Regions from separate parts of the Pseudomonas sp. BE134 genome, predicted to be linked through region 2. Evidence: predicted binding sites of a transcription regulator. Region 2 holds the regulator's gene; each other region holds the start of a gene.
The links. The regulator sigma-54, encoded in region 2, starts transcription at its own class of promoters, with help from an activator protein. The targets are predictions, from matches to a motif close to ANTGGCATNNANNTTGCTNT.
Positions count from the first base shown of each region.

Region 1: glnA (type I glutamate--ammonia ligase) is a predicted target of sigma-54. The motif match lies at 1,400-1,419, and genes of this name have one in related genera.
Region 3: glnK (P-II family nitrogen regulator) is a predicted target of sigma-54. The motif match lies at 2,229-2,248, and genes of this name have one in related genera.

Region 1 covers NZ_JAVDUA010000003.1:166,519-169,797, forward strand. Annotated here, with positions in the region: gene glnA (type I glutamate--ammonia ligase) at 1-1,303, opposite strand, end outside; gene thiI (tRNA uracil 4-sulfurtransferase ThiI) at 1,634-3,088, shown strand; gene typA (translational GTPase TypA) at 3,227-3,279, shown strand, end outside.
Region 2 covers NZ_JAVDUA010000022.1:39,617-42,895, forward strand. Annotated here, with positions in the region: gene ptsN (PTS IIA-like nitrogen regulatory protein PtsN) at 1-76, opposite strand, end outside; gene hpf (ribosome hibernation-promoting factor, HPF/YfiA family) at 89-397, opposite strand; gene J2Y56_RS18605 (RNA polymerase factor sigma-54) at 472-1,965, opposite strand; gene lptB (LPS export ABC transporter ATP-binding protein) at 2,149-2,874, opposite strand; gene lptA (lipopolysaccharide transport periplasmic protein LptA) at 2,874-3,279, opposite strand, start outside.
Region 3 covers NZ_JAVDUA010000002.1:223,317-226,595, forward strand. Annotated here, with positions in the region: gene J2Y56_RS03130 (secondary thiamine-phosphate synthase enzyme YjbQ) at 1-97, opposite strand, end outside; gene J2Y56_RS03135 (ammonium transporter) at 310-1,647, opposite strand; gene glnK (P-II family nitrogen regulator) at 1,683-2,021, opposite strand; gene J2Y56_RS03145 (accessory factor UbiK family protein) at 2,443-2,703, shown strand; partial or broken gene J2Y56_RS03150 (ATP-binding protein) at 2,922-3,279, shown strand, end outside.

The sequences.
Region 1 (3,279 bases), on a different contig from region 2:
TGAAAACGCCGCCTTTGGTCAGGAACGCACGACCTTTGTCCAGCTCTTCCAGGGCTTCTTTCAGGCTGCCGCAAACTTGTGGGATCTCTTTCGCCTCTTCAGGCGGCAGGTCGTACAGGTTTTTGTCAGCTGCGTCGCCAGGGTGGATCTTGTTCTGGATGCCGTCCAGGCCAGCCATCAACAGTGCAGCGAAGCCCAGGTACGGGTTAGCTGCTGGATCCGGGAAGCGAGCTTCGATACGGCGAGCGCGAGGGCTGGACACGTAAGGAATGCGGATCGAAGCGGAACGGTTGCGAGCCGAGTAGGCCAGCATTACTGGAGCTTCGAAACCTGGGACCAGACGCTTGTAGGAGTTGGTCGACGGGTTGGTGAAGCCGTTCAGTGCCTTACCGTGCTTGATGATGCCGCCGATGAAGTACAGAGCGGTGTCGGACAGGCCGGCATAGCCTTCGCCAGCGAAGGTGTTCTTGCCATCTTTGGCGATGGACAGGTGAACGTGCATACCCGAACCGTTGTCGCCATACAGAGGCTTAGGCATGAAAGTCGCGGTGCGGCCGTAAGCAACTGCAACGTTGTGTACGCAGTACTTCAGGGTCTGAACTTCGTCAGCCTTGGCAACCAGGGTGTTGAACTTCACACCGATTTCGTTCTGGCCGGCAGTCGCCACTTCGTGGTGGTGAACTTCGATGGTCAGGCCCATTTCTTCCATGGCGTTGCACATGGAGGTACGGATTTCGTGGTCGTGGTCGAACGGTGGAACCGGGAAGTAACCGCCTTTGATACCTGGACGGTGACCATGGTTGCCGCCTTCGATGTCCTGGTCGGACATCCACGAACCTTGTTCGGAGAAGATTTTGAACATCGAGCCAGAGATGTCGGACTTGAACTTCACTTGATCGAAGATGAAGAACTCAGGCTCCGGACCTACGAATACGGTGTCGCCGATACCGGTCGACTTCAGGTATTCCTCGGCGCGGTGGGCGATGGCGCGTGGGTCACGGTCATAGCCTTGCATGGTCGAAGGGTCGATCACGTTGCAGACCAGAATCAGCGTTGGGTCTTCGGTGAACGGGTCGAGGACGGCAGTGCTGTCGTCCGGCAGCAGGATCATGTCGGAGGCTTCGATGCCTTTCCAGCCGGCGATGGAGGAACCGTCGAACATTTTGCCTTCTTCGAAGAAAGCTTCATCCAGCGCGTCGCGAGCCGGCATGGTCACGTGGTGCTGAGTGCCTTTGGTGTCCGTGAAGCGCAGATCAATCCATTTGACGTCATGATCTTTGATGAGTTGAACCGACTTCGACATAGTGTCCTCCGGGTGGCTTCGGGCTTAGTAGTGGATGCCCTTGGAATGTGGGTGATGCCGGCGCGAATACTCTGCCAAGGCAACCTGCCTCACAAGGGAGCAAATTGCATGCCAGTGCCCCACCATGGGTTTTTTGCCCCATTTTCACGCTTATAAAGGTACAGACGGTCATTAGACGGAAAATCGCGCCCTACAATGTGGCGCAAAAATCTGCAAACGACCTGTTTTGGTGCGCGAAAAACCTTCTGCATATTAACTGGTTAAACCTTGAGCAATTTCCGCTATAATCCGCGCCCCCCTTTTTCGGCTGGCCCAGCGCGCGCTGTTTTCATGAAACTAATCGTAAAAGTCTTTCCCGAGATCACCATCAAGAGCCGCCCGGTACGGATGCGTTTCATCCGCCAATTGGCCAAAAACATCCGCACCGTGCTCCGCGATCTGGACCCGGCCGTGGTGGTGAACGGTGTGTGGGACAATCTCGAACTGGAAACCCGCGTCAGCGAGCCCAAAGCCCTGAAGGAGATGGGCGAGCGCCTGAGCTGCATGCCGGGCGTCGCGCACTTCCTGCAGATCGACGAATACCCGCTGGGTGATTTCGATGACATCGTTGAAAAGTGCAAGCAGCACTACGGTGATGCACTGGCCGGCAAGATTTTCTCGGTGCGGTGCAAACGCGCCGGCAAGCACCCATTTAGCTCGATAGATATTGAGAAATACGTCGGCAGCCAGTTGCGCCGTCAGTGCGGTGCCGCCGGGATTGACCTGAAAAAACCTGAAATCGAAGTCCGAATCGAAGTTCGCGACCAACGGTTGTTCGTGATCCATAGTCAGCACAACGGCATTGGCGGTTATCCGCTGGGTGCACTGGAACAGACGCTTGTACTGATGTCCGGCGGCTTCGATTCCACCGTGGCGGCGTACCAGATCATGCGCCGTGGCCTGATGAGCCATTTCTGCTTCTTCAATCTGGGCGGAAGGGCCCACGAACTGGGCGTCATGGAAGTCGCGCACTTCATCTGGAAGAAGTACGGAAGCTCTCAGCGCGTGTTATTTGTCAGTGTGCCGTTCGAGGAAGTTCTGGGAGAAATTCTCGGGAAAGTCGATAACAGTCATATGGGCGTAGTTTTGAAGCGTATGATGTTGCGCGCTGCTTCCCGTATTGCTGATCGGTTGCAAATCGAAGCGCTGGTCACCGGTGAAGCGATTTCCCAGGTGTCGAGCCAGACGTTGCCGAACCTGTCCGTGATCGACTGCGTGACCGACAAGCTGGTCTTGCGTCCGCTGATTGCCAGTCACAAGCAGGACATCATCGATCTGGCCAACGAAATCGGGACGGCCGACTTCGCCAAGCACATGCCGGAATACTGCGGGGTCATCTCGGTCAATCCGAAGACGGCTGCCAAGCGCCACCGGGTGGAGCACGAAGAGAAAGAATTCGACATGGCGGTCCTTGAGCGTGCGCTCGAGAACGCCAAACTGGTACCGATCGATCGCGTCATCGACGAATTGGGCCAGGACTTGCAGATTGAAGAAGTCAGCGAAGCGCTGGCGGGGCAAATCATCATCGACATCCGTCACCCGGATGCCGCTGAAGATGATCCGCTGGCCCTGGCTGGTATCGAGGTACAAGCGATGCCTTTCTATGCATTGAACGCTCGTTTCAAGGAACTGGACCCTACTCGCCAGTACCTGCTGTATTGCGACAAAGGCGTGATGAGTCGCCTGCATGCCCACCATTTGCTCAGTGAGGGGCATGCCAATGTGCGCGTTTATCGACCGAGCTAAGAGCCCGGGGCTGTATGCCTGTGGCCTGCGTCACCGGCCCCCCGACTCTGCCGTCAAGCTGTAACGGCAAGGCCTGACTCTACTGTAATCGCTGCCAAGACTTGTCAGCACACCGAATCCTCTGATCGAGATACACAAGTGATCGAAAATCTACGCAACATCGCCATCATTGCTCACGTTGACCATGGTAA
Region 2 (3,279 bases):
GGGCTTTCTTTTTACTGCCACCCGGCGCGTTCACTTGAGAACGGCCGGGGGTCAGGATGGTTTCTAGTCGGATCATGGATTGGGGGGGTTAACGACCGGTTGCGCCCTGGAGGAGGCTCTGGGTCTTTTCCTTATGCTTTTTGAGTTGTTTATCCAGCTTGTCGGTCAGTGAATCGATCGCCGCGTACATATCGGTATGTTCCGCGTTTGCGACCACTTCATTGCCGGGAATATGCAGGGTGGCTTCGATTTTCTGCTTCAGCTTCTCGACCGTCATCGTGACCTGCACGTTGGTTATCTTGTCGAAATGCCGCTCTAATCGTTCGAGTTTTTCGCCGATGTAGGCGCGCAGGGGTTCGGTCACTTCCAGTTGGTGTCCACTGATGTTGACTTGCATACAGCTTCTCCTTCGTTGCCAGTGCATAAAGCGGTAGATCAGATGATCTACCACTGGAACGCTGTGGCGTGGCTCTACATCAACCGCTTGCGTTCGCTCGAAGGCGCGATCCCGAGGGACTCGCGGTACTTGGCGACGGTGCGGCGAGCCACCTGAATGCCTTGTGCCTCCAGTAAACCAGCGATCTTGCTGTCACTCAACGGCTTTTTCTGATTTTCCGCGGCAACCAGTTTTTTGATGATCGCGCGGATCGCTGTGGACGAGCATTCACCGCCTTCGGACGTGCTGACGTGGCTGGAAAAAAAGTATTTCAGCTCGTATATACCCCGAGGGGTATGCATGAATTTTTGCGTGGTCACCCGTGAAATCGTCGATTCGTGCATGCCCACGGCTTCGGCAATGTCATGCAGGACCAGCGGCTTCATGGCTTCGTCGCCGTATTCCAGGAAGCCGCGCTGATGCTCGACGATCTGGGTGGCGACTTTCATCAGTGTTTCGTTACGGCTTTGCAGGCTCTTGATGAACCAGCGGGCCTCTTGCAACTGATTGCGCATGAATGTGTTGTCGGCGCTGGTGTCGGCGCGACGGACAAACCCGGCGTATTGGGCGTTGACCCGCAGCCGTGGCACCGATTCCTGATTCAGCTCCACCAGCCAGCGTTCGTTATCCTTGCGCACGATAACGTCGGGGACGACGTACTCGGCTTCGCTGGATTCGATTTGCGAGCCGGGGCGCGGGTTGAGGCTCTGGACCAGTTCGATGACCTGGCGCAGTTCATCTTCCTTGAGCTTCATCCGGCGCATCAGCTGGGAGTAGTCGCGGCTGCCGAGCAGATCGATGTAGTCGCTGACCAAGCGCTTGGCTTCGGCGAGCCAAGGCGTCTTGGCTGGCAATTGGCGCAATTGCAGCAGCAGGCATTCGCCCAGGTTGCGAGCGCCGATACCGGCTGGCTCGAATTGCTGGATGCGATGCAGGACGGCTTCGATTTCGTCCAGTTCGATGTCCAGTTCCGGATCGAAGGCTTCAAGGATTTCCTCGAGGGTTTCATCCAGATAGCCCTGATTGTTGATGCAGTCGATCAGGGTCACGGCGATCAGGCGATCGGTGTCGGACATCGGTGCCAGGTTCAGTTGCCACAACAGGTGGCTTTGCAGGCTCTCGCCGGCCGATGTGCGAGTGGTGAAATCCCATTCGTCGTCATCGTTGCTCGGCAGGCTGCTGGCGCTGGTCTGGTAAACGTCTTCCCAGGCGGTATCGACCGGCAGCTCATTGGGAATGCGTTCGTTCCAGTCGCCTTCATCGAGGTTGTCCACCGTCGGGGCGGTTTCCTGGTAGGAGGGTTCCTGAATGTCGGCGTTGGGTGGCTGCTCGGCTTTGTCGGCCAAGGGGTCGGCGTTGTCGAAGTCGTCGCCTTCTTCCTGGCGTTCGAGCATCGGATTGGACTCCAGGGCCTCCTGGATTTCCTGTTGCAGATCCAGGGTCGACAATTGGAGCAGGCGGATGGCCTGTTGCAGCTGCGGTGTCATCGTCAGCTGCTGGCCCATTCTCAAGACTAGCGATGGTTTCATGGCAGGGGCTTAACACCTTATTCGCCGGCGCACATGCGCCATCCACTACAGGGCGCCGGAGCGCCAAACATAAGCAAATTATATGCCTGAAACTGAAGTGTTTGCCTAGAGCGCCGTAACAATAAAAACCTGTTGATTTTTACCGCGATTAGCGCTCAGTCGACTAGCCAGACACCTCAACGCTTACAGGCGGAACTCATGGCCCAGATAAACTTCCTTGACGAGATCATTGGCCAGGATAGTGGCGGCATCGCCTTCGGCGATCAGCTGGCCATCGTTGACGATGTAGGCTGTTTCGCAGATATCCAGGGTTTCACGGACGTTGTGGTCAGTGATCAGCACGCCAATGCCCTTGGCCTTGAGGTGGTAGATGATCTGTTTGATGTCGCCGACCGAAATCGGGTCCACGCCGGCGAAGGGTTCGTCGAGCAGGATGAATTTCGGGTTGGTAGCCAGTGCCCGGGCGATTTCCACGCGGCGGCGTTCACCACCCGACAGGCTCATGCCAAGGTTGTCGCGGATGTGGCTGATATGAAATTCCTGCAGCAGGCTTTCCAGCTCTTTGCGACGCCCGGCCTTGTCGAGTTCCTTGCGCGTCTCGAGGATGGCCATGATGTTGTCGGCCACCGAGAGTTTGCGGAAGATCGACGCTTCTTGCGGCAGATAGCCGATACCGGCCTTTGCGCGACCGTGCATTGGCTGGTGGCTGACGTCCAGATCGTCGATCAGAACGCGGCCCTGATCAGCCTGCACCAGGCCGACGATCATGTAGAAACACGTGGTCTTGCCGGCGCCGTTAGGCCCCAGCAGGCCGACGATCTGACCGCTGTCGATCGACAGGCTGACGTCGCGCACGACCTGGCGGCTCTTGTAGCTCTTGGCCAGATGCTGAGCTTTCAGAGTTGCCATTACGGGGCCTTTTTCTCGTCGGTTTTCGGCTTGGGCTGGATCACCATATCGATACGCGGACGCGACTCGGTCACCTTGCTGCCTGTAGCGCGACCGGCGCTGGCAAGCTTTTTCTCGGTGTCGTAGACGATTTTCTCGCCTTGGGTGATGTTGTTGTCCTTGTCGACCACTTTTGCCTTGTCGATCAGAACGACGCGATTTTGCGCGGCATGGTACTGGATGGTCACACCCCAGCCCTGGACAGGCTTGGAATCGCCCTGGGTTTGCAGTTGCTCGAAGTAGGCGAGGTTGCCCACCGAAGTCACCACGTCGATGTCACCAGCCGGGGTGCGGGTCATGGTCACGGTGTTGCCGGTGACCTTAATCGAGCCCTGCGTGATGATCACATCGCCTTTATAGGTGGCA
Region 3 (3,279 bases), on a different contig from region 2:
ACGCCTTGAGTTCAGGCAGGCCGGCGAGTAACTCGTCCGTTACCAGATGAAAGCCCCGGGGCCTTGCCCGCAGGGTAATCAGAGTCTGTTGCCACATACAGTTCTCCGCACGTTCGGGGCGCATTCTAGCGCGCTCTGGGAAAAAACAAAGGCCCTAATATTCCTTCAATCATGTAAGCCATCGGCCGCAGAAAAACGCCCGTCGTAAACGCCCCTGAACGTGTACGAAAAAACCTTTCAGCAGTTCCTTCACTGACAAACGCCAGACAAAAAAATGCCCGGCAAGCCGGGCAAATTTTTGTGCGCGTCTTACACGTTGTAGCCGCGTTCGTTATGAAGTGCCAGGTCGATGCCGACCGCCTCTTCTTCTTCCGAGATCCGCAGGCCCATGACGGCGTCCAAGACCTTGAGAATGACGTAGGTGGCGATCGCGGTGTAGATCACCGTGAAGCCCACGCCTTTGCACTGGATCCAGACCTGTGCGGCAATGTCGGTGACGGTGCCGAAACCACCCATGGACGGTGCAGCGAACACACCCGTCAGGATCGCGCCGAGGATACCGCCGATACCGTGCACGCCGAAAGCGTCCAGGGAATCGTCATAACCGAGTTTGCGTTTGAGGGTCGTGGCGCAGAAGAAGCACACCACGCCGGCTGCCAGGCCAATGACCAGCGCGCCCATCGGGCCCACGGTGCCAGCCGCTGGCGTGACGGCTACCAGACCGGCAACAACACCTGAGGCGATGCCCAGTGCACTTGGTTTGCCATGAGTGACCCACTCGGCGAGCATCCAGCCCAGTGCAGCAGCGGCTGTTGCGATCTGGGTCACCAGCATCGCCATACCGGCCGTGCCGTTGGCCGCCGCAGCGGAACCGGCGTTGAAGCCGAACCAGCCGACCCACAACATCGCGGCGCCCATCAGGGTGTAACCGAGGTTGTGCGGAGCCATCGGGGTGGTCGGGAAGCCTTTGCGCTTGCCCAGTACCAGGCAGGCAATCAGGCCGGCCACACCGGCGTTGATGTGCACCACGGTGCCGCCGGCGAAGTCGAGCACGCCCCAGTCCCACATCAGGCCGCCGTTACCGGACCAGACCATGTGCGCAATCGGTGCGTAAACCAGAGTGAACCACACGCCCATGAAGACCAGCATGGCGGAGAACTTCATCCGCTCGGCGAAGGCACCGACGATCAGCGCTGGGGTGATGATGGCGAAGGTCATCTGGAAGGTGATGAACACCGCCTCAGGGAACAGCGCCGCAGGGCCGGTCAGGCTCGATGGCGTGACACCGGCGAGGAATGCCTTGCCCATGCCGCCGACGAAGGAGTTGAAGTTGACGACGCCCTGCTCCATGCCAGTCGTGTCGAACGCGATGCTGTAGCCATAAATGACCCACAGGACGCTGATCAGACCGGTAATGGCGAAGCACTGCATCATCACGGAAAGAATGTTTTTGGACCGAACCATGCCGCCATAGAACAGCGCGAGACCAGGAATGGTCATGAACAGCACGAGGGCTGTCGAGGTCATCATCCAGGCGGTATCGCCGGAGTTCAGGACTGGGGCTGCCACTTCGTCTGCCGCCAAAGCCAGGCCGGGCATTACGAGGGACAACAGGGCTCCTAGCCCTGCGAATTTACGCAGAGTCATATTGTTTTCTCCTGGGGCGTTGGGTTTGTGGCGGCTTAGATTGCGTCGGTATCGGTTTCGCCGGTACGGATGCGAATCGCCTGTTCCAGATTGACCACGAAGATCTTGCCGTCACCGATCTTGCCGGTGTTGGCCGCCTTGGTTATCGCCTCGATAACCCGATCCAGATCCTTGTCGTCAATGGCGACATCGATCTTCACCTTTGGCAGAAAATCGACCACGTATTCCGCGCCGCGATACAGCTCGGTGTGACCCTTCTGCCGACCGAAGCCTTTGACTTCAGTAACGGTAATGCCCTGCACGCCGATCTCGGACAACGACTCGCGCACGTCGTCCAGTTTGAACGGCTTGATGATGGCAGTGACTAGCTTCATGAAAACTCTCTCCCGAATTGGTGGACTTGCCCCAGGAAAACAAACCCGTCTCAAGTCTAAGCGCAGTGCCTGGCTTTGTAACGCATCGTCGGCCTTGAATGCCCGTCCGATTCCAGCTAACCACTCCGTACGAAACACTTCCCCCCGTTTCGCCTGGCGCACTGCATTCGACACAGCGACTGCATCAGTGCATGGGTTGATTGTCACTAAGCAGAAAGCTTGCCATCTCGACAAAACCCACTGAATTCAATCCCTTGGCCAATACCGCAGTCCGCCACCCTGATTTACCCGAGAACTAACGCACAACAACAGTGCGCCGCCGTCCGTCCGCATGCGCGAAAAACGTGCGCCACCTGGCTACCGGAATTGACTATAGACACTGCGTGATACACTGCCCGCCAATGTTTCCAGGACCTTTCCCATGCTCGCGCCCAAAGACTTCCTAGACGCCCTGACGGGCACCGCCTCCCGCCTCTTCAGCGGCGATACCCCGCTGCCGAAAAGCGAAATCGAAAGCCAGTTCAAGGCATTGCTGCAGAGCGGCTTCAGCAAGCTCGACCTGGTGAGCCGGGAAGAGTTTGATAGCCAGATGGTTGTGCTGGCTCGCACCCGCGCACGGTTGGAGAGTCTTGAGGCGAAGGTGGCGGAGCTGGAAGCGAAGCTGAATCCGCCTGCCGAGTAACACCGCGATTCCACAGTGAAGTCCAATCCACTGTGGGAACCCAATCTACTGTGGGAGCGAGCCTGCTCGCGATAAGGTCGGAACGACCTTCAGATTTACCTGTAGGAGTTGCCGAGGGCTGCGAGCTTTTGATCTTCAGCCCGCAACAGTCCCGGCAACGTCCTACAAGAAAACCACCGCCGTCCGATTGCGCCGCAATGCCTCCGGTTTCTATGCTCACCCAACCCCACCACTCCGCTTCCGGGCCGGCATTGGTCGGCGGCGGCTCGAAACCGCAACCCGGCGAAATAACCCTCGCCCATCATGGCGTTCTATTTCTCGACGAACTTCCGGAATTCGATCGCAAGCTGGAGGTTTTGAGAGAGCCGCTGGAATCCGGTCACATCGTGATTTCCCGCGCCAAGGACCGTGTCCGCTTCCCGGCCCGTTTCCAATTAGTGGCCGCGATGAACCCGTGCCCCTGTGGATATCTTGGCGAACCCAGCGGCAAATGCAGTTGTACACCGGATATGGTCCAGCGTTACCGCAACAAACTGTCGGGACCGCTGCTGGATCGGATCGACCTGCACCTGACCG